DNA from 2 places in the Neobacillus camarae genome. Region 1 is predicted to be linked to the other one. Evidence: riboswitches for the same ligand, from Rfam matches in the RefSeq annotation. Region 1 holds a riboswitch; the other holds the start of a gene.
What was found. A riboswitch is a leader RNA that binds a small molecule or an ion and turns the genes downstream of it on or off. The one in region 1 is predicted to bind S-adenosylmethionine.

Region 1 (11,192 bases):
CATATCCTGCGCTGTTAAAAGCATTTGTTGGGCTGATTTGACAAGCAGTCCTGACAAGCCAACCATATCCGGCTGCTCTTCACGAATCGCTTTGATTAATTCTGAGGAAGTAACCTTAATCCCCAGGTCATGTACCTGGAAACCGTTGTTGCTAAGGATGATGTCAACGAGGTTTTTCCCGATGTCGTGGACATCTCCCTTAACGGTAGCCAGCAAAACTTTTCCTTTGATGGAAGCCGTATCGCCTTTCTCCATATGAGGCTCCAAATGTGAAACCGATGCTTTCATGACTTCCGCACTTTGCAAAACCTCCGCGACAATCAGCTGGTTGTCATTAAACAGTCGGCCGACTTCCTTCATCCCGTCCATTAGCGGTCCATTAATAATATCAAGCGGGTCAGCGTAGGAGGCCAGGGCCTGATCCAAGTCAGGAATCAAACCTTCTTTCGTTCCTTCCACAACATAATAAGCCAGACGTTCTTCCAAGCTTAAATTCACAACAGTCGCTTTGGCTTCCTTCTTTTTATCGCGATAAAAATCAGTGAAAACTGCTAGAGTCTCATCTGTGGTGTGAAATAACAAGTTTTCAGCTAATTCGATTTCTTCCTTGGAAATGGAAGCAAACCGCTCCAGCTTTTCTGTGTTCACGATGGCATAATCGAGCCCGGCTTGTGTGCAATGATAAAGGAAGACAGAGTTTAATATTTCTCTCCCAACCGGCGGCAGGCCAAAGGAAACATTACTGATTCCCAAAATCGTTTGAACCCCAGGAAGCTGTTCTTTGATTAGTCGAATCCCATCAACTGTAGCCTGAGCTGAACCAATATATTGTTCGTCTCCTGTACCGACAGGGAACACTAACGGGTCAAAGATGAGATCCTCAGGCTTTAGCTTGTACTTATTAACTAACAGGTCGTAAGAACGTTTGGCAATCTCCAGTTTTTTTTCGGCAGTGACACCCATGCCTTTTTCATCAATGGTTCCGACCACCACAGCAGCCCCGTACCGGTGGATTAACGGCACGACAGCTTGAAACCGGTCTTCGCCATCTTCCAGGTTAATCGAGTTAATAATCGCTTTTCCTTGTGAATATTTCAGTGCCTTTTCAATCACCCTGTCATCGGTGGAATCAATCACCAGCGGAACTTTCACTTTTTTGACGACTTCTTTAATAAAATTCTCCATGTCGGTAAGCTCATCGCGGTCCGGGTCGGCTAGGCAGATATCAATGACGTGGGCGCCACCTTTTACCTGGGCTCTAGCAACTTCGGCTGCTTCTTCGAACTTTCCATCGGCAATCAGCCGCTTAAATTTCCTTGAGCCGATGACATTGGTCCGTTCGCCAACCATGATCGGCCGAAGTGTAGGATCATCGTAGATGAACGGTTCAATCCCGGAGACCTTATGCAGCGAATTGTGATGGAACTCCCTTGGCGGATACGGTTTTACAGCTTCACTGATCGCCCTAATATGTGCTGGAGTGGTGCCACAGCAGCCGCCGACAATATTCAACCAGCCATGGGCAGCAAAATCGGCCAGTTTTTTCGAGAGAGTTTCCGGTGTTTCGTGATAGTGTCCTTCTTCATCAGGCAAGCCAGCATTGGGGTAGCAACTCACAGCTGTTCCAGATAGACTGGCTAGTGAGCGGATATGATCCTGCATGAATTCGGGTCCAGTGGCACAATTGAGGCCGACTGCGACCGGGTTCATATGTTCCACGGAAATATAAAAGGCTTCAATGGACTGGCCGGCAAGTGTCGTACCCATTGGTTCAATCGTACCGGAAATATATAGCGGCAGTTTTTTTCCGGCTTTTTGAAAGGCCCGCTCAATTCCTGTAAAGCCTGCCTTGACATTCAGCATATCCTGGCTGGTTTCGAGCAGAAGCAAATCGACCCCGCCGTCGATCAGACCGAGTGCCTGCTCTTCATAAGACCCGGCAAGTGCATCAAAAGTGGTTCCGCCAGTGACGCTTAATGTTTTCGTAGTCGGACCCATGGAACCCGCTACATATCGGGGCCAATCCCAGGTTGATATGTTTTCGGCCTCTTTTACGGCAATCAACGCGGCTTGTTTATTGATTTCATAAGCTCTATAGCCTAGATGATATTCATCCAAAACGATGCTGGTAGCCCCGAAAGTATTGGTTTCAATAATATCGGCACCAGCTTCCAAGTATTCACGGTGAATGTCCGCAATAACGGACGGTACGGTTAAATTAAGGTTTTCATTACAGCCTTCAAAGGCCTCTCCGCCAAAGTCATCAGCTGAAAGTCCTGCTTGCTGCAACATTGTTCCCATGGCCCCATCCATAACGAGAATCCGCTTTTTCAGCTGTTCAGTAAATGGTGGTTTCGACATAGCTGTTTCCCCTCCGTTCATGCGCACGCTGACGGGCATAATGGGCCAGTTCGGCTGTAAGCTCATAGCGTAAGAATGGTGTGATTAAATAAATTCCATTGAATAAATCAAGTGCTGTGTCAATTAATGATTTGGTAATAGCTACACCTTCGCGGGCTGCCTGTACTGGATTATCCTTTAACTCGGCCATGCGTTCCCGGATGGAGTCGGTAATTTTTATTCCCGGCACTTCATTATGAAGAAATTCGGCATTTCTGCTGCTAGTTAAAGGCATTAAACCGATATAGATAGGAGCTTTTAAATGTTTTGTATTTTCATAGACTTCTATCAGCTTTTCTTCTGAATAGACTGGCTGGGAGATAAAGTAGTCGGCACCGTATTCGATTTTTTTTTCAAGCCGTTTGACAGCATTTTCAACTGAGCGGACGTTTGGATTAAACGCTGCCGCGATGCTGAAGGCAGTTTTTTGGCCAAGGTCCTTTCCGGAATAGGATAAGCCCTCGTTCAACTGTTTAATCATATGAATAAGCTCAAATGAAGAAACATCATAAACGGAGGATGCTCCCGGAAAATCTCCGACTCTCGCCGGGTCTCCGGTGATTGCCAGGATATCATGCATTCCTAAAGTGTGGAGCCCCATCAAATGGGATTGCAGACCGATAATATTGCGGTCACGGCAGGAAATATGGATCAACGGCCTTATCCCTAATTCCTTTTTAACTAAATATCCCAATGATTCATTGGAAATTCTGACTTGCGCCAGAGAATTGTCAGCCATGGTGATGGCATCGATTCCGGCCCCTTTTAAGGCTTTTGCTCCCTCGAAAAATTTGCTTGTATCCAGCTTTCTCGGCGGATCTAATTCAACGATAACGGAGGGCCTTTCCTTCACAATTTCTTGAAGGGGGATAAACTCCCGTTTTGGTTCATGGTGTATTACGGTAACGGATTCTGTTTGGTGTTTTATTATTTTTTCGGTAACAGGTTGACTATTTCTTAGCTCCAAAGCGAACGCCCTAATGTGTTCTGGGGTGGTCCCGCAGCAGCCCCCTAGCAGCCGGACACCTTGATGGCGAAATTCAGCGGCCGACTTTCGGAAATATTCTGGGTCCCCTTCATAGTGGAACTTGCCATCCGTATAGGCGGGCAGGCTGGCATTTGGATAGGCCGAGAGATAGGCCTGTTTTGGCAGTTCAATTTGTTCCAAAGCCTGAAGCATATGATGCGGACCCAGCCGGCAATTGAGACCGACCACGTCGGCCCCCAATTCATCCAAACGTTTCAGGGCCGCATTTACCGGAGTGTGGTTTTGCAAAAGTCCTGGCTCTTGGAGGGAAACTTGGGCCACAATTGGTAGATTGGTCTCTTTTCTGGCGATTGTCAGTACCGTTTCGAGCTCTTCTAAATCATAAAAGGTCTCGAGCAGTAACCCATCGACCCCTTCCAAGAGCAGACAATACAATTGTTCACGAAAGCTTCGTTTGATCTCATCCATTGAAATGGCAGTGGGCTTCACACCCCGATTTCCGCCCATTGTCCCGAGAACAAAGGCTTTATTGCTGGCTGCTAGTTTCGCATGCCGGACTGCGGCACTGTTAATTTCTTTCACCGAGTCCTCCAGTCCATATCGCTGCAGTTTTAAATAGTTGGCTGCATACGTATTGGTTTGTACTACATCAGCCCCTGCATCAATATAAGCCCGGTGAATGTTTTGGATCTGTTCCGGCTGAGATAAATTTAATTCTTCAGAACAAGAATCTACACCGTAAGAATATAGTAACGTTCCCATGGCTCCGTCGCCGATTAGGATCTGATTTTTTAATTTTTCGAGAAAGCTCATCATTTATTCTCCTTGTTGGAAGGCAAATAGGTTCTGGTGAAGCTTTTCTAAGCTTTGTGAAAAATCTTTTATGATATCTTCCGGATTTTCAAGTCCTACCGAAAGGCGAAGCAGGCTGTTTTTAATACCGCGCTTTTCCCGCTCTTCTTGGGGCATGGCCGCATGGGACATTTTGGCCGGATAGGAAAGAATCGATTCTACCGCACCCAGGCTGACCGCAAATACTGGAAGTTCAACATTTGAGACAAATTCGCGAAGGGCTGCCTCATCCTTAAGTTCGAAAGATAAAACGGCCCCGGCCCCGCTAGCTTGGGATTCCTGCAATTCATTCTGGGGATGGCTGGTTAATCCTGGATAATATACATTTTCAATTAGTGGATGTCCAGCCAGAAATTCTGCGATTTTTAAAGCCGATTTCTGTGATTGCTCTAGACGGACATGAAGAGTTTTAATTCCTCTGAGAACAAGCCAGGCATCTTGTGGGCCAAGGACTGCGCCAAATGCGTTTTGCAATGAATAGAGCCTTTTCCCTAGTTCCTCATCATTGACAACAGCTAAACCCGCAAGAACATCACTATGGCCTGCCAAAAATTTGGTGGCACTGTGAAGCACAATATCCGCTCCGAGCTCCAAAGGCCTTTGCAGCTGGGGAGTCAAGAAAGTGTTATCCACAAAGGTTAGGGCTCCAACTTCCTTGGCTATTTCGCTGATGGCCCTGATATCAGTCACCTTTAGTAACGGATTGGACGGTGTCTCTACATAAAACGCTTTTGTATTTGGCTGAATGGCCTGTCTGACTTGTTCAAGGTCGGTCATATCGACAAACGTATGCTCAATACCGAAGCGGGTCAATACTTGTGTCACCATGCGGAAGGTTCCGCCGTAGACATCCTCGGTAATTACAATATGGTCACCGGATGAAAGCAGGAGGAAAGCAGTAGAAATGGCTGCCATACCTGATGCAAAAGCAAAGCCTCTCACTCCGCCCTCCAATTCAGCAATAACATCTTCCAGTGCTTCCCTTGTCGGATTTAAACTGCGTGCATAATCATATTTACCAAAACTATCAACATCGAACTGATGGAAAGTCGACGCGTGTTGGATGGGTACGCTGACGGCACCAGTTGTTGGATCGATTTTATGCTGGTTGTGCAAAAGTTTGGTTTCAAAACTGTAATCTTGGGAAGCCATTATGCTATCACTCCTTCTGTCAATATGGATAAAGCCTGTTTAAGGTCGCCAATTAAATCTTCTGCATCCTCAATGCCGACAGAGAACCGTAACAAGCGGTTATCGACACCTGAAGCAATTCGTTTTTCTTCCGGGATATCGGCATGGGTTTGCGTAGCCGGATAAGTGATAAAGCTTTCTGTTCCTCCAAGACTTTCAGCAAACGTAATCAGCTCGATACTTTGTAAAAATGGGTCTACCCAAGTCTCTTCTTTAAGCCGGAAGGAAAGCATTCCGCCTTGCCCAGGGTAGAGGACATCTGCAATGGCTTCATGACTTCCAAGGTATGCGGCGATGGCTTTTGCATTTTTCTCATGTTGTTTCATTCTAAGCGACAATGTTTTCATGCCGCGCATGAGCAGCCAAGAGTCAAATGGGCTTAACACGGCTCCTGCGCCATTATGATGGAACGCTAAAGCTTCACATAATTCCTTTCCTTTAGCCACCACAAGCCCGGCCAAAACATCATTATGGCCGCCCAAGTATTTGGTGGCACTGTGGATGACAATGTCTGCACCAAGCAGAATTGGCTGCTGCAGGACTGGAGTGTAGAACGTGTTATCAACAATCAGCAAGATGCCGTGCTGATTGGCAATTTGTGAAATCGCAGCAATATCAGCCTGCTGCATTAAAGGATTGGTAGGTGTCTCAAGAAAAATCGCTTTGGTATTTTCGTTAATTTTCTTTTCCACTTCTTCGGGGCTGCAAGTATTCACATAATGGCTGGTTAAGCCCCATTTTTTAAAGCCTTGCTCCAGCAGTCGGTAGGTTCCGCCGTATAAATCTTCACTGACAATCCATTCGTCGCCTGATTGGAATAAAGACAGGATGGTAAGGATGGCGGCCATGCCGGAACTGCAGGCAAATCCTTGGTCGCCGCCTTCAAGGTCAGCAATCGTTTTTTCAAGAAGCTGGCGTGTCGGATTTCCTGTCCGGATATAATCAAATCCGGATGACTGCCCAATTCCCTCATGCCGATAGGCAGTAGAGAAGTATACTGGCGGATTCACGGTTCCTGTTGTTGTTTCACTGCGGTTGCCGATTTGAGCAAGTTTGGTTTCAATTTTGTACATGACGCACACTCCTTGGAAAGTATCAATAAGTATTTTTAATGAAAGCGAGGCTTTAACGAGATAGGGTGTTAAAGCTTTACTCAATAAAAAAAGTCTTCTTATAAGAAGAAGACTTTTGAAATCACAGCAATTGTCATTCTTCTTATCTTGCAAACCACCAAGTAATTTGCAGGACTTAGCACCTTTTCAATGAAAATGCCATTGAAGGTTGCTGAGGTGTCATCGGGCCCTTCCCTCAACCTCTCTTGATAAGAATATCATATTTATTAGATTATTTGGATAAAATTACTACAAGGAGCGTGTTGTGTCAATCCATTTCTTTCAATAGGACTAAGTTGTTATTGGTTTTTTTCCCAGATTTTGAATTTAATATAATTGATATATTCTCTAAAATCTTCTTTGTTAATTCCATCTACAATCGCCTGTTCGATAATTCCTTTCCATTCTCTATCCAAGAGCTCTTTATCTTGCATGTCTGTTTGAGGTTCTACCCCTTCAATTCCAGTCAGCAAATACTCAATTGATACATCCAAGGGTTTGGCAACCTTCATTAAAAAGTGAATCGACGGATTTTTATTTAAGTTCCGTTCAATATAACTTAGGTAGGACTTTGAAACGTTAGCAAGGGTTGCCAATTCAGTAATAGAGAACCCCTTATGTTCTCGTAATCTTTTTATTCGTTCTCCGATCATATTCTTCTCCTCATTTTACATTATTTTGTTATCCTTAGCTTTTTTATGTGCTCACGAAAAACCTTCATATTGAAATGCCATTTACAGTGTGCTGAGAAATTTTCACCAGAGGAAATGATGATTTATGTACATTTTATAAGTTAAATACAGATAGCCTAATGGTATTATATATGATTAAAGGTTCTTTTTAAAGAACGAAAAAATGAGGAATATAAACCAAATTGAAGTATTGGGTAAAAAGAGTAGGAAAAATAACCTAAAATAAGGAAATTTAAATTTGTTTTTTGGAGAAAAAGATTTATAATGTTCTTCATATAGAATAAAAATATGCTATAAAAAGAATAACAAAACAATTTAGTTCTTTATAAAGAATAAGCCCAATAAATTATGATATATCGTTAATAAGAAAATGAACCTGACTGTATAGGTCTAATCAGGTAAATCAAGTTGGTGATGTCTACTTACCGCTATCAATGTAGGCACTCGGTCATGCTGTGGGTTTAAAAGCCTTAGACGCCAGTCGTCGAAAGTGTGATGTGAGGAGGGGTTAAATGCCCCACAATTAAAGATTTTGATTAGAAGTTCTTATATGGACTCGGGACTCTTAATCAAAGTCCTTAATTTTTTTGATTTAAACATAATGTAATTTTAAATTTAGGGAGGAAAAATATGACTTATCGTCAGAGACTTTCAGTATTTTTTATAGCCGATTCAGTAATTGTTTTGACTGCAATATTTTTCAGCTCTTTCTTAGTAAATGCTTCTATTTATGTTTTTACAATGCCTATCATCGTCACATCTTTCACCATTTTAATTAGCCACCATCTTTTTTCAATTAATCTAAAACTTTATAAAAAAGCATGGGAATATGCAAGCATTGGAGAGTTAGTCATTATTTTCAAAGTGGTAACAGGCTCGATTATTGTGGCTGCAGTTTTACAGAAAGTGTACCTAGGTGAAATCTTCTTTAGACTTTTGGCGGACACTTGGTTACTTCATATGTCACTTATTGGTGGATCTCGATTTTTCTGGAGGATGTACCGTAATACTTATATACAAGAAAAGAATGATAAGAAGCGAACCATCGTGGTTGGTGCCGGTTCAGCAGGGACCATGCTGGTTAGGCAGCTGTTAAAAAACCGGGACGCTGAGCTTTTGCCGGTGGGGTTTATTGATGATGATATCCACAAACAGAAACTAGAAATATTGGGAATTCCGGTGGTGGGGGGAGTCCATTCGATTGCCGGGGTTGTTCAATCCATGAATATCGATAATATTGTCATCGCAATTCCATCATTAAGTAAGAAAGAATTGAATTATATTTTCCAAGAATGTGCCAAGACATCGGCCAAAACGCAAATTCTTCCAATGCTGGAAGACTTGGTTACCGGAAGAATTTCAGTTAGTCAGTTCCGTGACGTTCAAGTAGAGGATTTATTGGGCAGAGACCCCATTGATTTGGATATTGCTTCTATTTCCAATTATCTATCAGGTAAGTCCGTCCTTGTGACCGGTGCCGGGGGGTCAATTGGTTCGGAAATTTGCCGTCAAATTGCCCAGTTTCATCCGAAAAAGCTGATCCTTCTAGGCCACGGTGAAAACAGTATTTATTCAATAGAAATGGAACTAAAAACAAGTCTCAAAGGAGCGTCTACCCAATTCATTACTGAGATTGCTGACGTTCAAGATGCACAAAAAATGGATTCAATCATGCGTACCCATCTTCCTGATGTTGTATATCATGCTGCAGCACATAAACATGTTCCGCTTATGGAACGAAATCCTGAAGAAGCAGTAAAAAATAACGTAATTGGGACCATGAATGTGGCTAATGCTGCAAGTTGGAATGGGGTTAAAATCTTCGTTATGATTTCGACTGATAAGGCGGTGAATCCAACGAGTGTTATGGGGGCAACCAAAAGAATCGCAGAAATGATTGTTCAATCCATGAATCATACAAGCAAAACAAAGTTTGTTGCGGTTCGCTTTGGTAATGTGCTGGGCAGCAGGGGAAGTGTCATTCCTTTATTTAAGAAGCAGATTGAAAAAGGAGGGCCTGTTACGGTAACCCATCCAGAGATGATTCGTTATTTTATGACAATACCTGAAGCTTCGAGGCTGGTCATTCAGGCTGGTGCACTTGCAAAAGGAGGCGAAATTTTTATCTTGGATATGGGAGACCCTGTTAAGATTGTTGACCTTGCCAGAAACTTAATTAAACTATCCGGCAATTCAATAGAAGAAGTAGGGATTGAATTTACGGGAATAAGACCTGGTGAAAAACTTTATGAAGAGTTATTAAAAGAAGAGGAAGTTCAAGACAATCAAATATATCCAAAAATATACGTCGGGAAAACCACCGAGTATAGAGTGGAGGAAATCGATCATCTTTTGACTCATTTTTTAAGTATGGAAAAGGAAGACCTAAGAAAAGAAGTATTAGGAATTGCAAACAACAAACCGCTTACCAAGTCTTACGTGCCACTAACAAGTTAGGGATATGGAGAAGAGGAAAAGCAGGTCTTGAAATTGGAGGTGCAGGAATTGCTGGAAACGCAAAAGAAAACTAGGATCTTTCTTTCTCCGCCCCATATGAGCGGTAATGAAATGAAATATATCCAGGAGGCATTCGAATCGAATTGGATTGCTCCATTAGGGCCCAACGTGGAATCCTTTGAAACAGAAATAGCCTGCTATGCAGGAGTGAACGGAGCTGTTGCGGTAAGTTCTGGGACTGCAGCCATTCATTTAGCACTTTGTTTATTGAATGTCCAAAAAGGAGATATTGTTTTTTGCTCAAGCCTTACCTTTGTAGCAACAGCCAACCCTATTTTGTATCAAGGGGCTAAACCTGTTTTTATAGATTCAGAGCCGGATACATGGAATATGTCCCCTTCAGCGCTTGAAACAGCTTTTAAAGATGCTGCTTTGGAAGGTCATCTTCCTAAGGCCGTAATCGTAGTAAATCTTTATGGACAGTCAGCCAAGATGGATCAATTAATCAAAATTTGTGATGACTATAATGTCCCTATTATTGAAGATGCAGCAGAATCTCTTGGTGCTACATTTAATGGAAAAGCAAGTGGAACCTTTGGAAAATATGGGATTTACTCGTTTAATGGCAACAAAATTATTACCACTTCTGGCGGCGGCATGCTGATTTCGAATGATATGGAATCATTACAGAAAGCACGCTTTTTAGCCACTCAGGCAAGAGATCCCGCTCGACATTATCAACATAGCAAGGTCGGATTCAACTATCGGATGAGTAATATCTTGGCTGGAATAGGTAGAGGCCAGCTAGAGGTACTAGATGAAAGAATTCGCGCAAGAAGACGGATATTCGAAATATACAAACAAGAATTAGCTGATCTCCCACTATCATTCATGCCAGAATTGCACGATAGTTTCTCTAACAGATGGCTCACGTCATTTACCATTAATCAGGAAAATGTGAATCTCTCAACATCTGAATTGCTTTCTGCACTTGAAAACGAGAATATCGAAGCAAGACCAGTATGGAAGCCACTGCATCTCCAGCCGCTTTTTGCAGGCTGCCAATATTATTCGCATACTAGCGAAAAAAGTATTTCCGATACACTCTTTCAAAATGGTGTTTGTTTGCCATCCGGCTCCAATCTAACGATAGAGGACCAAATGCGAGTGATTCACTGCGTTAAAAAATCTTTTGAGAAATAATAGCGGTTCAAAAATATAGAAAAGTATGGAGGGTAAAATGCACCGTACAATAGGCATATTAGACTTGTTAAAAATCCTGCTAAAACATTGGAGGCTCATTACACTTCTCACATTGGTTGCAGTATTGCTCAGCGGTGTAGTTACGTTTTATTTAATTACACCTAAATTTCAGGCCTCAACACAAATTCTTGTGAATCAAAAAAATAATGAAAATCAGATCGATTACTCATCGCTCGATAAAAATATTGAACTTATTAATACCTATAGTGTCATCATAAAAAGCCCTGTTATTTTGGA
Region 2 (11,192 bases), on a different contig from region 1:
GATCCAGAAATAACTTATCGATATAGAGGGTCTTAAAGAGCGGCTCCGGCTTCGATTCGATGTCTTCCGTGCCACTGGGCTGTTTCGTCCCTTCCTCCAGTTTTTCGGACAGGCCGGCAATTTGTTTTAGGATGACGGCTTGTACCTCATTTAGCAATAAAAAGTTAGTCTCTAAAGCGGCAATTTTTGCACGGATGGCAGATTGTTCGGCCTCATCACGATGCTCCTCACGATTGGACGGATTTTCGTTCCGGGAAAGTGGAATGACCTTGATTTGCCGGACAACCTGTTCCAGGTGATTCACTTTCCGAAGCAAATGTTCATACTCCTTATTCCCAGTCAGCGTTTCATGGCCGGTTGGAGCCTGCCGCTTCTCCTCCTCTTGCCGGCTCAGCTTAAGCAACAAGGGCCGGGCCTGTTTTTCAAATTGGAGCAACTGCTTGACTTGGACCTCCAGTGTGTTCATTCTTGAATTTTCCCGTTGCTCCGGATTGGTTTCATTGGTTTGCTTAAAAAATTTTTTCATATCCATTCCCGATCTCCGTCCCTCATTATTTTATGGGACCTTACTCAATATTTACATATTCCTCGTTTTTAAATTCCCGTTTATAGGAAATGAAAAGCAGGCCATTTTGGAATTTTGCCTGCATTTGGTTCGAATAGACCGGCTCCGGCAACTCAATGGCGCGCTGAAAATCACCCAAATGTCTTTCCTGAAGGATTGGCGTACCTGCATTCATCTGGCGGCTGGAACCTCTTAAATAAAGCTTGGTTCCTGACAATGACAATTGCAAATTCTCTTTGCGATAACCTGCCAAATCACAAACAATAAGGACCTCGTCTTCCGTCAAGTAGATATCGGTTGGAGGAAAGCTTCCGTCCTGGCCGGCTTGGCGTTGGGAACCCTGTGACGGTGTGGCATCTGAAGCTTCTTTTATAAAATCGTTCACAGAGGCCTGCTCAAAGATACTGTTCCAGAAGTCACCTGTCTGGTACTTTTTTGCCAATTCCAGCCATTCCATAAGGTGCTTCATGTCCATGATGGATTCCCCCCTCTGCAACCAGACAAAGCTCGTACTCATAAAGTCTATTATTACATCATATTTGTTCTTCTAGAAAAAAATTCATGTGTTTCCGGTCGGACTTCCTCTCGGTTTCTTAACATAAATCATTTGCCAGCCGCATAGTCTGTAAAAACAGGCTCGGAAGGATTGGATGGATGATGATTTTTTTGCCTTCAAATATCACTATTAAAGGACTGAAGCTGAATAATATCGACCACTTAAGTTCAATGTCTTTTTCTTCAACCATTAAAATCAACCGGAGTGTTTCTGCTAAGAAAAACCAAGGATTTGGCCAGCAGCTCGCCGACAAAACCTTAAGGGCTTTCTCCATCCACTCCACGGTGGACAACGATGCCCAGGATGTTTATTCTGTTAAAAAAAATTTGTAAGTTGATTGGCGCCAGAGATGAAGGAGGAATTACATGACCGGACCCGTTCCCTACATTAACATCAATATCAACATTATCAAGGTCAACTCATTTGAGAACGCTTCGGCCATTAATGTGGGCCAAAACCTGTTGGCGGAGTGGCATAATTCAGACAAGAAGAACCAAGGATTTGGCCAGAATATGGGCGATGGAAGCCATTTTCTCGGGACACGCAGCGGTGTCGATGACCGAGACCAAATCGATTCCGCTTCTTCTTTCGCTTCGTCTCCTATACCGATTATACCGATTCCTTGAGGGGTGACATGATGCTGTTTGCACCGGTATCGCTTACGATTTTGGGGTTTAAAGTGAATGCGATAGACCATGGAGCCGTGGTGAATTTAGGCCCCAGCCAGCACATTGATTTGTTTGTATCCTATAAAAGGAACCAAGGGATTGGGGAGCAAAACGGCGACTTGTCTCCGAACCTATTATCTCTTTCCGGCGTGTCGGATATGGATTTGATTGACAGCCCTACCGTAAAGAACAGCATAATATGATGCATCATAAAAGGGGTGAATCAGTTGATTTTTATTACACCAATGGCGATCAATCTGCTGGGATTTAAAATTAACACGATGGACAACGGTTCCGTGACAAACATGGGTCCGATGCAACTCGTGGACCAATTTATTTCGTACAAACGAAATCAGGCATTTGGGGAGCAAAATGGCGACCTGTCCCCGATTAATGTCCCAACTGCTTTCGTGTTTGATCCTGACGGGACAGACAGCAATACCATTAAAAATAGTGTTATATAGAAGGATGCAGGTCTGAATCAGGCCTGCATGCTTTGTTTTTATAACACATAGTCAATATAATTTCCATGGCCCCTTTCAATCGAGAGCCCTTGGTCCTCTAGTTCCTTCCAAATTCGATGGTCCAGTGCAAAGGCCCCCATTTGCTGCAAGGCAGCAATTTCCTCGTCAGGAAGCGGAATATAATAATCCTCGTCATCAGTACTGATAATTATTTCATATTTTTTTAGTTTTAGAACCATCACTTCAAACTTTTCATCCCATTCTTTCAGTTGACCCTCGACGCAATTGGCGACATGCAGCAGAAACCGTTCTGGATTATAATTTTTAGACATTAACCCCCGGGCAAATCCACTAATGTTCATGAGTTCCACTTCTCCTTTTTATTTTCAACAGTAAAATAAAACAAACCCTCCTACGATGGATGCAAAAGGGGTTTTGGCCGTTTTATCATCCAAAGCTGCAAGCTTTGCTGGTGGGAGCACCTTGCATTTTGTGCAGGTTGCTGTGGCATCATCGAACCAGTTCTCTCAGCCACTCTAGATAACTATTTAATTAGTATTATTTTACTATAAAAATTAGAGATTTAACAATAACTTTGACATAAGATTTCGTGACCGGCTGCTCTTTCCTGTTTTTAGAATAAAACAAAAAACGGCTGCCTTTTAAGCACGACAGCCAAGAATTAGATTTAAGTTTTAGCACATCTTCCGCCATACGTTGGCACCAAAGCCCAACGAATTCCGTTCGATGAGAGAATAGGCGGCATTGGTAATCGCTTGTTCCAATGTATTGCCGGTGGCACAAATATCATTGAAACACACCCTTGATGGCCCATTGATTTTATAGGAGTATCCCAACGCTTCCAATTTATCGACAATCATCATAGCGTGAGCCAGGTTATGCTCTGGCTGGAACTCGGAATCATGGATGAATGTCCCCGTTTCATAATCATACCAGCGATCCCATCTGTTTAATTTCCAACCCAATATTCGTCTTGCAATCGCATCAATTTTCACCATATCCTTCTCCCTTTCGTTTCATCCATTGTGTTATATAACAATTTAAATTATTTATATGAATTATATAACAGAAAAAAATTAATTTCCAGCCATTTTTTTGAAAAATTCAATAAAAAAATTTATGTTCGCTATTCCTTGTAAAATTGTTTTATTAGTGATTTAGGTCACAATAAATTAGCCACGTTTTTTATATAGTTATAGTAGTAATTTCGAAAGGGGATTTTTCCAATGCAAGGATGTCACAGCGGATTATTCTGTAACAGCCCGGTCACACTGTCAGAGGGCTTAAATAAATTAGTGAGCGAACATACTCCATTACGGAGCAGCCTAGAAGCATTATTTACGTTATGTAATCAAGTTGAACAAGAGCCACATGGAAATGCCTTTGCGGAACTCGTTCCCGCAGTACAACATTTTTTTACAGACCTTGAATTCCATTCCGAACGTGAGGAAGACATTTTGTTCCGGATGATGGAAGTATATTTCGGCAAAAACGGCGGCCCGATTGCCGTGATGGAGTACGAACACGAACAGGCGAGAGGGTATATTCAAGAGTTTCTAAAAAGTGCCGAAACCCCAGCAGCACTGACTGTTGAAGAACAGATTAATAATTCCAGTTTGATCAAAGGTGCCTACGAAACACTCTTAAGCCACTTCGCCAAAGAAGAACAAGTCCTATATCCAATGGCCGAGCGGATGCTAACCGACGAGGAAAAAGAAGCCCTAAACCAAAAAGTTTCGGAATAACGCTACCCTATTTAACAGCCCAATCTATTAAAAGATTGGGTTGTTTGTGTAATTTGTAACTTTAACACTAGTACGGATCGGGCGCCTTTTTAAAGTTTCCCGATCAGTACTGAAAAATTGCAATTGGAATTTATGCAAAATTCTCTATCCTTTGTAAGAAATTTCTATATAATAGATTTAGACAGGAGCACAACAGCGTAACTGTGGTGCTCTTTATAGATAAAAAAACAAAGGGGGAACATTCGAATGTCAAACGAAAATGAGGTTTTATTCGATAAAGGAAAAAATAATTCAAAAATGAAAGTGGAAAGAAAAGAGGGAGAGCCGACACCCGCTTTCAAAGGTGCCTCCTGGGCCGCGCTGTTGGTTGGTGTTACGGCTTATCTCATCGGATTGTATAACGCAGGGATGCAATTGAACGAAAAAGGATATTACTTTGCCGTTTTAATATTTGGATTATATTCATCCGTTTCTTTACAAAAAGCTGTAAGGGATAAGGATGAAGGTATACCGGTTACGAATATTTATTATGGGATTAGTTGGTTTGCACTTATTGTATCTGTTGCATTAATGGCCATCGGTTTATACAATGCAGGAAGCATTGTATTAAGTGAAAAAGGATTTTATGGAATGTCATTTGTACTTAGTATATTTGCAGCCATAACAGTTCAAAAGAATATACGGGATACTCAGAAAGCAAGAGAAAGAGATTGAAGTAGTTGTTGCACTTTTATCAGGGCGTACCCCTTTTCAGATGTATACTTGAATAAAAAAAATCGAACGGCAGGAATCCTGCCTTTTTTTTATGTAGAGATTGCTTATTTTCCAAAAGGTCTTTTAAAGATGGCTGTTGATTTCCGCCCCGTACTTCCGCAGGAGTTGAACACATTCCGCTCTAGTCAACAGAGTACCTTAAAAATCGAAATCGTTTACTGGAATCTTCTAATAGGAATCTCTCAGGTTATATCCGAATACAATACTTTTTTTCCTTCGGTTAGATCGCTGCGGTCGATTTGTTTATGGTGGTTAATCCAACCACTCGTTTGCCATCATGATGTTTGCCCCATCCTCAGAATATTTCAGTATTTCCGCACTCAACCTGGCATATTCCACGACTAAACCACTTCTTTGGCTTTCAGAAATGGATACCCCGTAGTTTCCCCGCCCGGCATAGACCATAAAGACTTTTATTTCTTCATCCTCGATATTTTAAAGGAAATATTTATTCACACAAATGGACATACTTTCTGCCATGTAGCTTGTCCATAAATATGACAAATCGGCAGAAGTTAAGTTATTGTTTTCATACCGTACTTCCATTTTGTGACCTCCTGATAATTACATTATGATGTAAGGTCTCCAAATGAAGGGATAATATGATTAACTTGTTAGGCAGGGAGACATATTCATTTTTCTCCATAAGAAAACGCACCACCGATTGTTGGGATGTGTTCAACAATAAGTGATGCGGTGCTCAAATTGGGTACTTTTTTAATTACTCCATGCTTTTAGGATGGAATTCCTATGGGAGCTGCTTACATTTTTGTTGGATGGGGGTGCGTTGCTTGATTTCTGGTATCACTTCCGGATAACCAACACCCAAGACTCCAATGACATCATATTCATCTGGAACCCCAAGAATTTCACGATTTTTTGGATTTCCTCCCATAGAAGACCAGTAGGTACCCACGCCTTCATTCCAAGCAGCTAAATTGAAGTTCTGAACGAAACAGGCTGTAGCCAAGCCGTTTTCCTCTGTTTCAATATCCGTCTTACCATGCTTAGACAGCACCGCTAATACAACGGGAGCATTTCCAAAATTTGTTTTATGGTTTAACTTGGCTCTCGTCTCCGGACCAATCAAATAAACTTCCCAAGGTTCGGTCATGCGATGGTTAGGAGCCATTGCGGCAGCTTGCAGCCATATTTGAAGCATACCAGGGTCAACAGGCTCCGTCTTGAAAACCTTTATATTGCGACGGGTATTAATAATTTCTAAGATATCCAAGTGCTCTCCTCCAACCTTTGTTTTTTTTACTGTATTTATGAAACATTACCGAAACATCCCCAATTAGAATGCCGCGTTAATCATAGTTTAGACTACAATTATCGGTCCGTACAAGTTTAGAAGCTAACTTAGGATAAAAAAAGAAATGCCGCCTTGAAGGAGTTTTTATCAGTTTCCCATTAGTATTCTATTTACAAGTTTCTTGCTTTAATGCCTCTCTTCTAATTGAACCAACTTCTTAATAATTTCATCCTGCTCTTGTTCGGCCACCTCATTTGCAATAATATCATCCTTCACTAATTTTTCAATCGTTTCGTGCTGTGCGTATAATGCATGTTTTTCTAATGTCAATTGTTGTTGCTGTTTTAGGTCAGGATATTTCTTTAAAAGTTCATTGATTTTGTTTTTTTGCCTGGCCAGTTCCTGCTCATACTTTTCAACAAGCTCATGGGAAATTGATTCCGTGATGAACAGTCTTTTTCGAACAGTTTGTATCTCTGCTATTGCTGTTTCGAACCGGTGCCCACGGGCGATTATCTTCTCGTATTCCTTAAGGGTTGATTCCTTTTTATTTACACCTAACAATGCAAGAAGCGGTTTGATGGTAAGACCTTGGATGATTAAGGAGAACAACACGACGCAAAATGCCAAGATTAACAATTCCTCCCTGTCCGCAAAATCACGAGGCAGGCTTAACACGAGAGCGATTGACAGGGATCCTTTTAATCCACCCCAGTTGATTACATGTTTCCAACTGGTTGGAAAATTCCCCATGAACAATAGGCTCAAATAAACAGAAAGGCTTCTGGCCAGAAGCACAATTATGATGGAAGCTAAAACCAATACCCACTTACCTGTCATGTTGATTCTGGTAATCTCTAAACCGACCATCAGGAATACAACGGAGTTGGCCAGCAGGGCGGCAACATCCCAAAAGTTATTAATGTTTAATTTTGTCGTTGGACTCATTCCTATTTTGGCACCGTAGTTTCCTAAAACCAAGGCAGACACCACTACAGCAATGACACCGGACGCATGCACCGTTTCTGCTAACAGAAAGGAACCATAAAACAAGATCAAGCTGAAGATGATTTCCAGCGGATAGTCATCAAAATATTTAGTGAGTTGCGAGAAGCCAAAGCCAAGTGCGCCCCCGATGATGAGGCCAAGAGAAATTACCTTGATAAACTCCCACAAACCATAACCAATACCGGCGAGCCCTAAATCTATGTATGTAAGTAAATAAAAGGCGGATATGTTAAAAAAGACGACCGCCAGTCCATCATTAAACAAGCTTTCCCCTTCAATGACGGTGGCCAACCGTCTGTTGACCCCCACGCTTTTAAAAATTGACAGGACACTAACCGGGTCGGTTGCACTCATTAACGAGGCAAAAACAAATGCTGTTGGGGCAGAAAAACCCAAAAACCATACCATGGCAAGGCCAACAATAAGGAAGGATAGAAGCGTTCCAACGAAAGCAAGTAGCAGAATTGGTCCTCTGTTCTCCTCTAAATGGGTATAAGGGAGTTTCAGAGCGGCTTCCCCTAACAGGGCTGGTAAAAACAATGTAATGATGACAAAGTTAAAAACTTCCCCTTCTGTAATAAAGTCCTTTAAAGGATCCAATACAGGGATAGGAACCGCCCCAATAATTGCACCTACAATCACCAAAGCAATCGGATAAGGACGATTCAACTTTTTCGCAATCGCCGTAACCATAGCAGCCATCATAACCAACAAAAGACCAAGCTCAAATACAAAATGTAAATCTAACTTACCCGTCACTTATTCCCCCCCTTTCCCCTTATCATTTACCAATTATCTAGTAAAAATAAGTGGGGCCTATCCCCCACTGCTTCACCGCGTTAACTGGCTGGGGGCCTGTCCCCCGCCGCTTTACCGCGTTATTACACTGGGGGACAGACCCCCGTTCGAGGTTCAAAAAATATGACACCGCCATCATGACGGTGCCGGATTTCCTTGCTCAAATGATTTTTGTTATACAGATGGCGCATCCATCCCGATTTGAGCCCATTCTTCTCTTGCCGGGCCATAAACGCCTGGGACCCTTATTCCTGCTTGGCGCATAAGGACGGTCATTTGCCCACGATGGTGGATAATGTGTTTGATAAGCAGTGAAAGAGTGGCTGCCCTTGTCATCGTTCTTCCGAAAGCATTGACGGTTTCGTTCAATGTTTCGTCCTTCCATTGTTGTTTGACTGCGTGGACGGTATCGGAACACACTCTTCTAAACGTTCCAGCAATATCCTTTGCCGATGCTGGAACGTTTTCAGAGTTTTCGACTGGCGGAACCTCGAGTCCAAACTCCATCAGCATCCCTGGAGTACTGGTTACGATATGCCAGGCAATCCTCCCTAACGTACGGTTATCCGATGATACCTGTTGATGCAAGGATTCATTCGATAGTGCATCTAATACATTCTGTGTTGAAAAGGCTTCTTGATTCCATTCTTCCATGAATTCAGAAATGGATGTAAACATTGTTTTTCCTCCTGTATTAAATAAAAATTTTCCTTAGTAAGGCCATCAAAAGATAATCCCTCATGTCCCTTTCATAGTATGGAACTTTCACCTTGTTATTAAAAGGTAATTTTCTATTCTTTTACAATGTGAATTCATTTAAAAATTAAGACCGGTTCCAATCAAAGTCGATTTCTTTAAGGAAGGCCCGCGCCAGAACCATATGTCCTGCAGCGCTTGGATGGACACGGTCCCACGCCAAGGTGGCGGCATATAGGTCTTTTAATACCACATTAAAAGCGGCCTGCGTATCGACTAATAAACAACCATTCTCTTCTGCAATTTTTTTAACAACACGTCCATATTGGTCCATGGTATGCCGCATTAAATCCTGTTCGTTCCTTTCCAAATAATATGGAGTCATAAGGACGATTTCCTTCACCAGTGGCTTGGTCTCGATCACCAGATTGCGGAGCGTGTCCTCGTACTCCTCGATATAGACATGTCCTTCTTTTATGTAAGGTGTGTCGTATTGGCGCCATACATCATTAATCCCAATCATAATCGATAACCAATCGGGCTTTTGCTGGATGACATCCTCTTGCCATCTGTTTTTCAGGTCCCGGACAGTGTTGCCGCTATTGCCCTTATTGACCACACGGATGCCCAGTTCCGGATAAACCGCCTGAAGCAGCCCCTCCATAAGATACATACCCTTTGCCGAGCGCGCCGAACAATCCCTCCCCTGCCGGTCTCACCCGTTCGCAATCGGTAATTGAATCCCCCATAAACAACAGTTTTTGCCCTTTTTCTAATTTCAATCGTATCCCTCCCAATTTAGCAAAATAAATAAATGGAAGCCGCCAAGTTAACGTAACTCAGAGGCTTCTCATTCCTACCTTCTATATTTTCTTAATTGCTCATTTAATTCCTTTGTTTGTACTTGAACTTTTTTATAAATTTCAAATAAATTTTTATAGGCTTCCACATTTTTCGGAATCGGATAATAGGTTTTGGACGTTTGAATAAAAACCTGGGCACATTCTTTAAGCGATAAAAACCAGCTGCAGCCGTATGCTGCCAACATTGCAGCACCCATGCCGGGTCCTTGTTCGCTCTTCAGCTTTTCAATTTTTGCATCAAAAAAATCATCCCTAAAGAAGCCCATCCTTTTCATTCGAGGATGGGCCATTTTTGATTGGGAACCGGCGTCCTTTTTCCATTTGTTCACCAATGTATAAATCCTACAATACGGGGATCTTTGTGCTGCTTTTGATAAATTCCGCAAACAATTGGTTCATGGCCTGGTTTGCCCTGGCCATCGATTCCGGATGCCATTGTACTCCGATTGTAAAGGTGGACGGCTTTATATATTCCACTGCCTCTACAATTCCATCAGATGACTGGGCGACAATCCGCAAATCGTTGGCAACCCGGTCGATTGCTTGATGGTGCAGGCTATTGACTCTTACTTTCTCAGAACCAAGCACTTGAAATAGTCGGCTATCTTTTACCAAAGTCACCCAATGGGTATCACGGCTTCGATCAATCTTCTGTGAATGCTGAATCGATTCTTTCACTTGGCTGGGAATATCCTGTATTAATGTACCGCCGAGCGCAACATTCAAAATCTGGATTCCCCGGCAAATGGCCAAAAGCGGAATATCGTTATCCAGGGCAAATCGGGCAATCGCCATCTCCGTCAAATCCCGTTCCGGTGTAAGCGGCCCTAATTGAGGATGGGGGTCTTGGCCAAAAAAAAGTGGGTCCACGTCTTCTCCCCCACTTAGAATGATACCGTCACAAAAAGCTAAGGTCTCTATTGCCAATTCGGGGTTGATATAAGGCAGGACAATCGGTATTCCCCCATTTGCTGCCACGCTCTTATGATAATCATGGTGCACATAGACACCTTCCATGAACTGGTTATGGTTTACATAAGCACCTGTAATGCCAATTACCGGTTTCTTCTTACTCATCTCATTGTCTCCTTGCTTCAGTTATCACGATATTAGAATATTAAACTATTGATTCTAACAAAATATAATCAAAATATACCACTTTTCTGGCGTCAAACATAGTGATATACCTACTTCAAACAAACCCAATATCTATTAACTTAAAGTTTGAACAAAAGCTCGTCTTTTGGCTATTCGTTTACCCAATCAACTCTTAATTAACTATCATAGAATAAGGTGTTGGACAGTAAAAAATATTTGCCCAAAGGGAGGCCATCAATTATGGAGCCGATACAAATAGTGACAATAAGCAGTGATGAGTTTGCAAAGCATCTAGCAGTTATGCTCTATTCATTGCTTAAGAATAAAGTTTCAACTCAAGAAATCGTGATTAATATTATTGACAGTGATATATCGGAAGAAAATAAAATAAAACTTACCCAGCTTGTTGAGAAATTTAACGGGGAAATAAAATTTTTAAACATTTCCGATAAGAAATCGCTTTTTGATGGTTTTAAATTACACCATCATTTTACAAAGGAAACTTTCTTTCGCATTATTGCCCCTGAGTTATTAGACTCCAGTATAGAAAAAGCGATTATTTTAGACGGGGATCTTATTTTTGAACAGGATGTAACCGAACTTTGGAATACAGATTTAGGGAGTTATTTGGTAGGTGCCGTTGAAGAACTTTATGGGAAGTATGTAGAACACCTCTACATT

Region 2: another riboswitch for S-adenosylmethionine. It lies ahead of ACY8D0_RS16885 (hypothetical protein); the one in region 1 lies ahead of ACY8D0_RS14315 (methionine biosynthesis PLP-dependent protein).

What each region holds. Positions count from the first base shown of each region.
Region 1 is NZ_JBUCKX010000002.1:1,394,646-1,405,837, forward strand. Features, by position in the region: gene metH (methionine synthase) at 1-2,361, opposite strand, end outside; gene ACY8D0_RS14305 (bifunctional homocysteine S-methyltransferase/methylenetetrahydrofolate reductase) at 2,339-4,201, opposite strand; gene metC (cystathionine beta-lyase) at 4,205-5,392, opposite strand; gene ACY8D0_RS14315 (methionine biosynthesis PLP-dependent protein) at 5,392-6,504, opposite strand; SAM riboswitch class I at 6,644-6,759, opposite strand; gene ACY8D0_RS14320 (helix-turn-helix domain-containing protein) at 6,843-7,196, opposite strand; gene ACY8D0_RS14325 (polysaccharide biosynthesis protein) at 7,866-9,692, shown strand; gene ACY8D0_RS14330 (DegT/DnrJ/EryC1/StrS family aminotransferase) at 9,741-10,895, shown strand; gene ACY8D0_RS14335 (YveK family protein) at 10,933-11,192, shown strand, end outside.
Region 2 is NZ_JBUCKX010000003.1:343,638-354,829, forward strand. Features, by position in the region: gene ACY8D0_RS16855 (hypothetical protein) at 1-532, opposite strand, end outside; gene ACY8D0_RS16860 (Hsp20/alpha crystallin family protein) at 567-1,040, opposite strand; gene ACY8D0_RS16865 (hypothetical protein) at 1,220-1,453, shown strand; gene ACY8D0_RS16870 (hypothetical protein) at 1,487-1,747, shown strand; gene ACY8D0_RS16875 (hypothetical protein) at 1,756-1,992, shown strand; gene ACY8D0_RS16880 (hypothetical protein) at 2,020-2,253, shown strand; gene ACY8D0_RS16885 (hypothetical protein) at 2,292-2,615, opposite strand; SAM riboswitch class I at 2,695-2,800, opposite strand; gene ACY8D0_RS16890 (BC1872 family protein) at 2,949-3,272, opposite strand; gene ACY8D0_RS16895 (hemerythrin domain-containing protein) at 3,501-4,019, shown strand; gene yiaA (inner membrane protein YiaA) at 4,266-4,733, shown strand; gene ACY8D0_RS16905 (DUF3231 family protein) at 5,046-5,198, opposite strand; gene ACY8D0_RS16910 (nitroreductase family protein) at 5,542-6,027, opposite strand; gene ACY8D0_RS16915 (cation:proton antiporter) at 6,235-7,761, opposite strand; gene ACY8D0_RS16920 (DinB family protein) at 8,029-8,532, opposite strand; partial or broken gene ACY8D0_RS16925 (SGNH/GDSL hydrolase family protein) at 8,678-9,332, opposite strand; gene ACY8D0_RS16930 (hypothetical protein) at 9,407-9,742, opposite strand; gene ACY8D0_RS16935 (gamma-glutamyl-gamma-aminobutyrate hydrolase family protein) at 9,756-10,490, opposite strand; gene ACY8D0_RS16940 (glycosyltransferase family 8 protein) at 10,752-11,192, shown strand, end outside.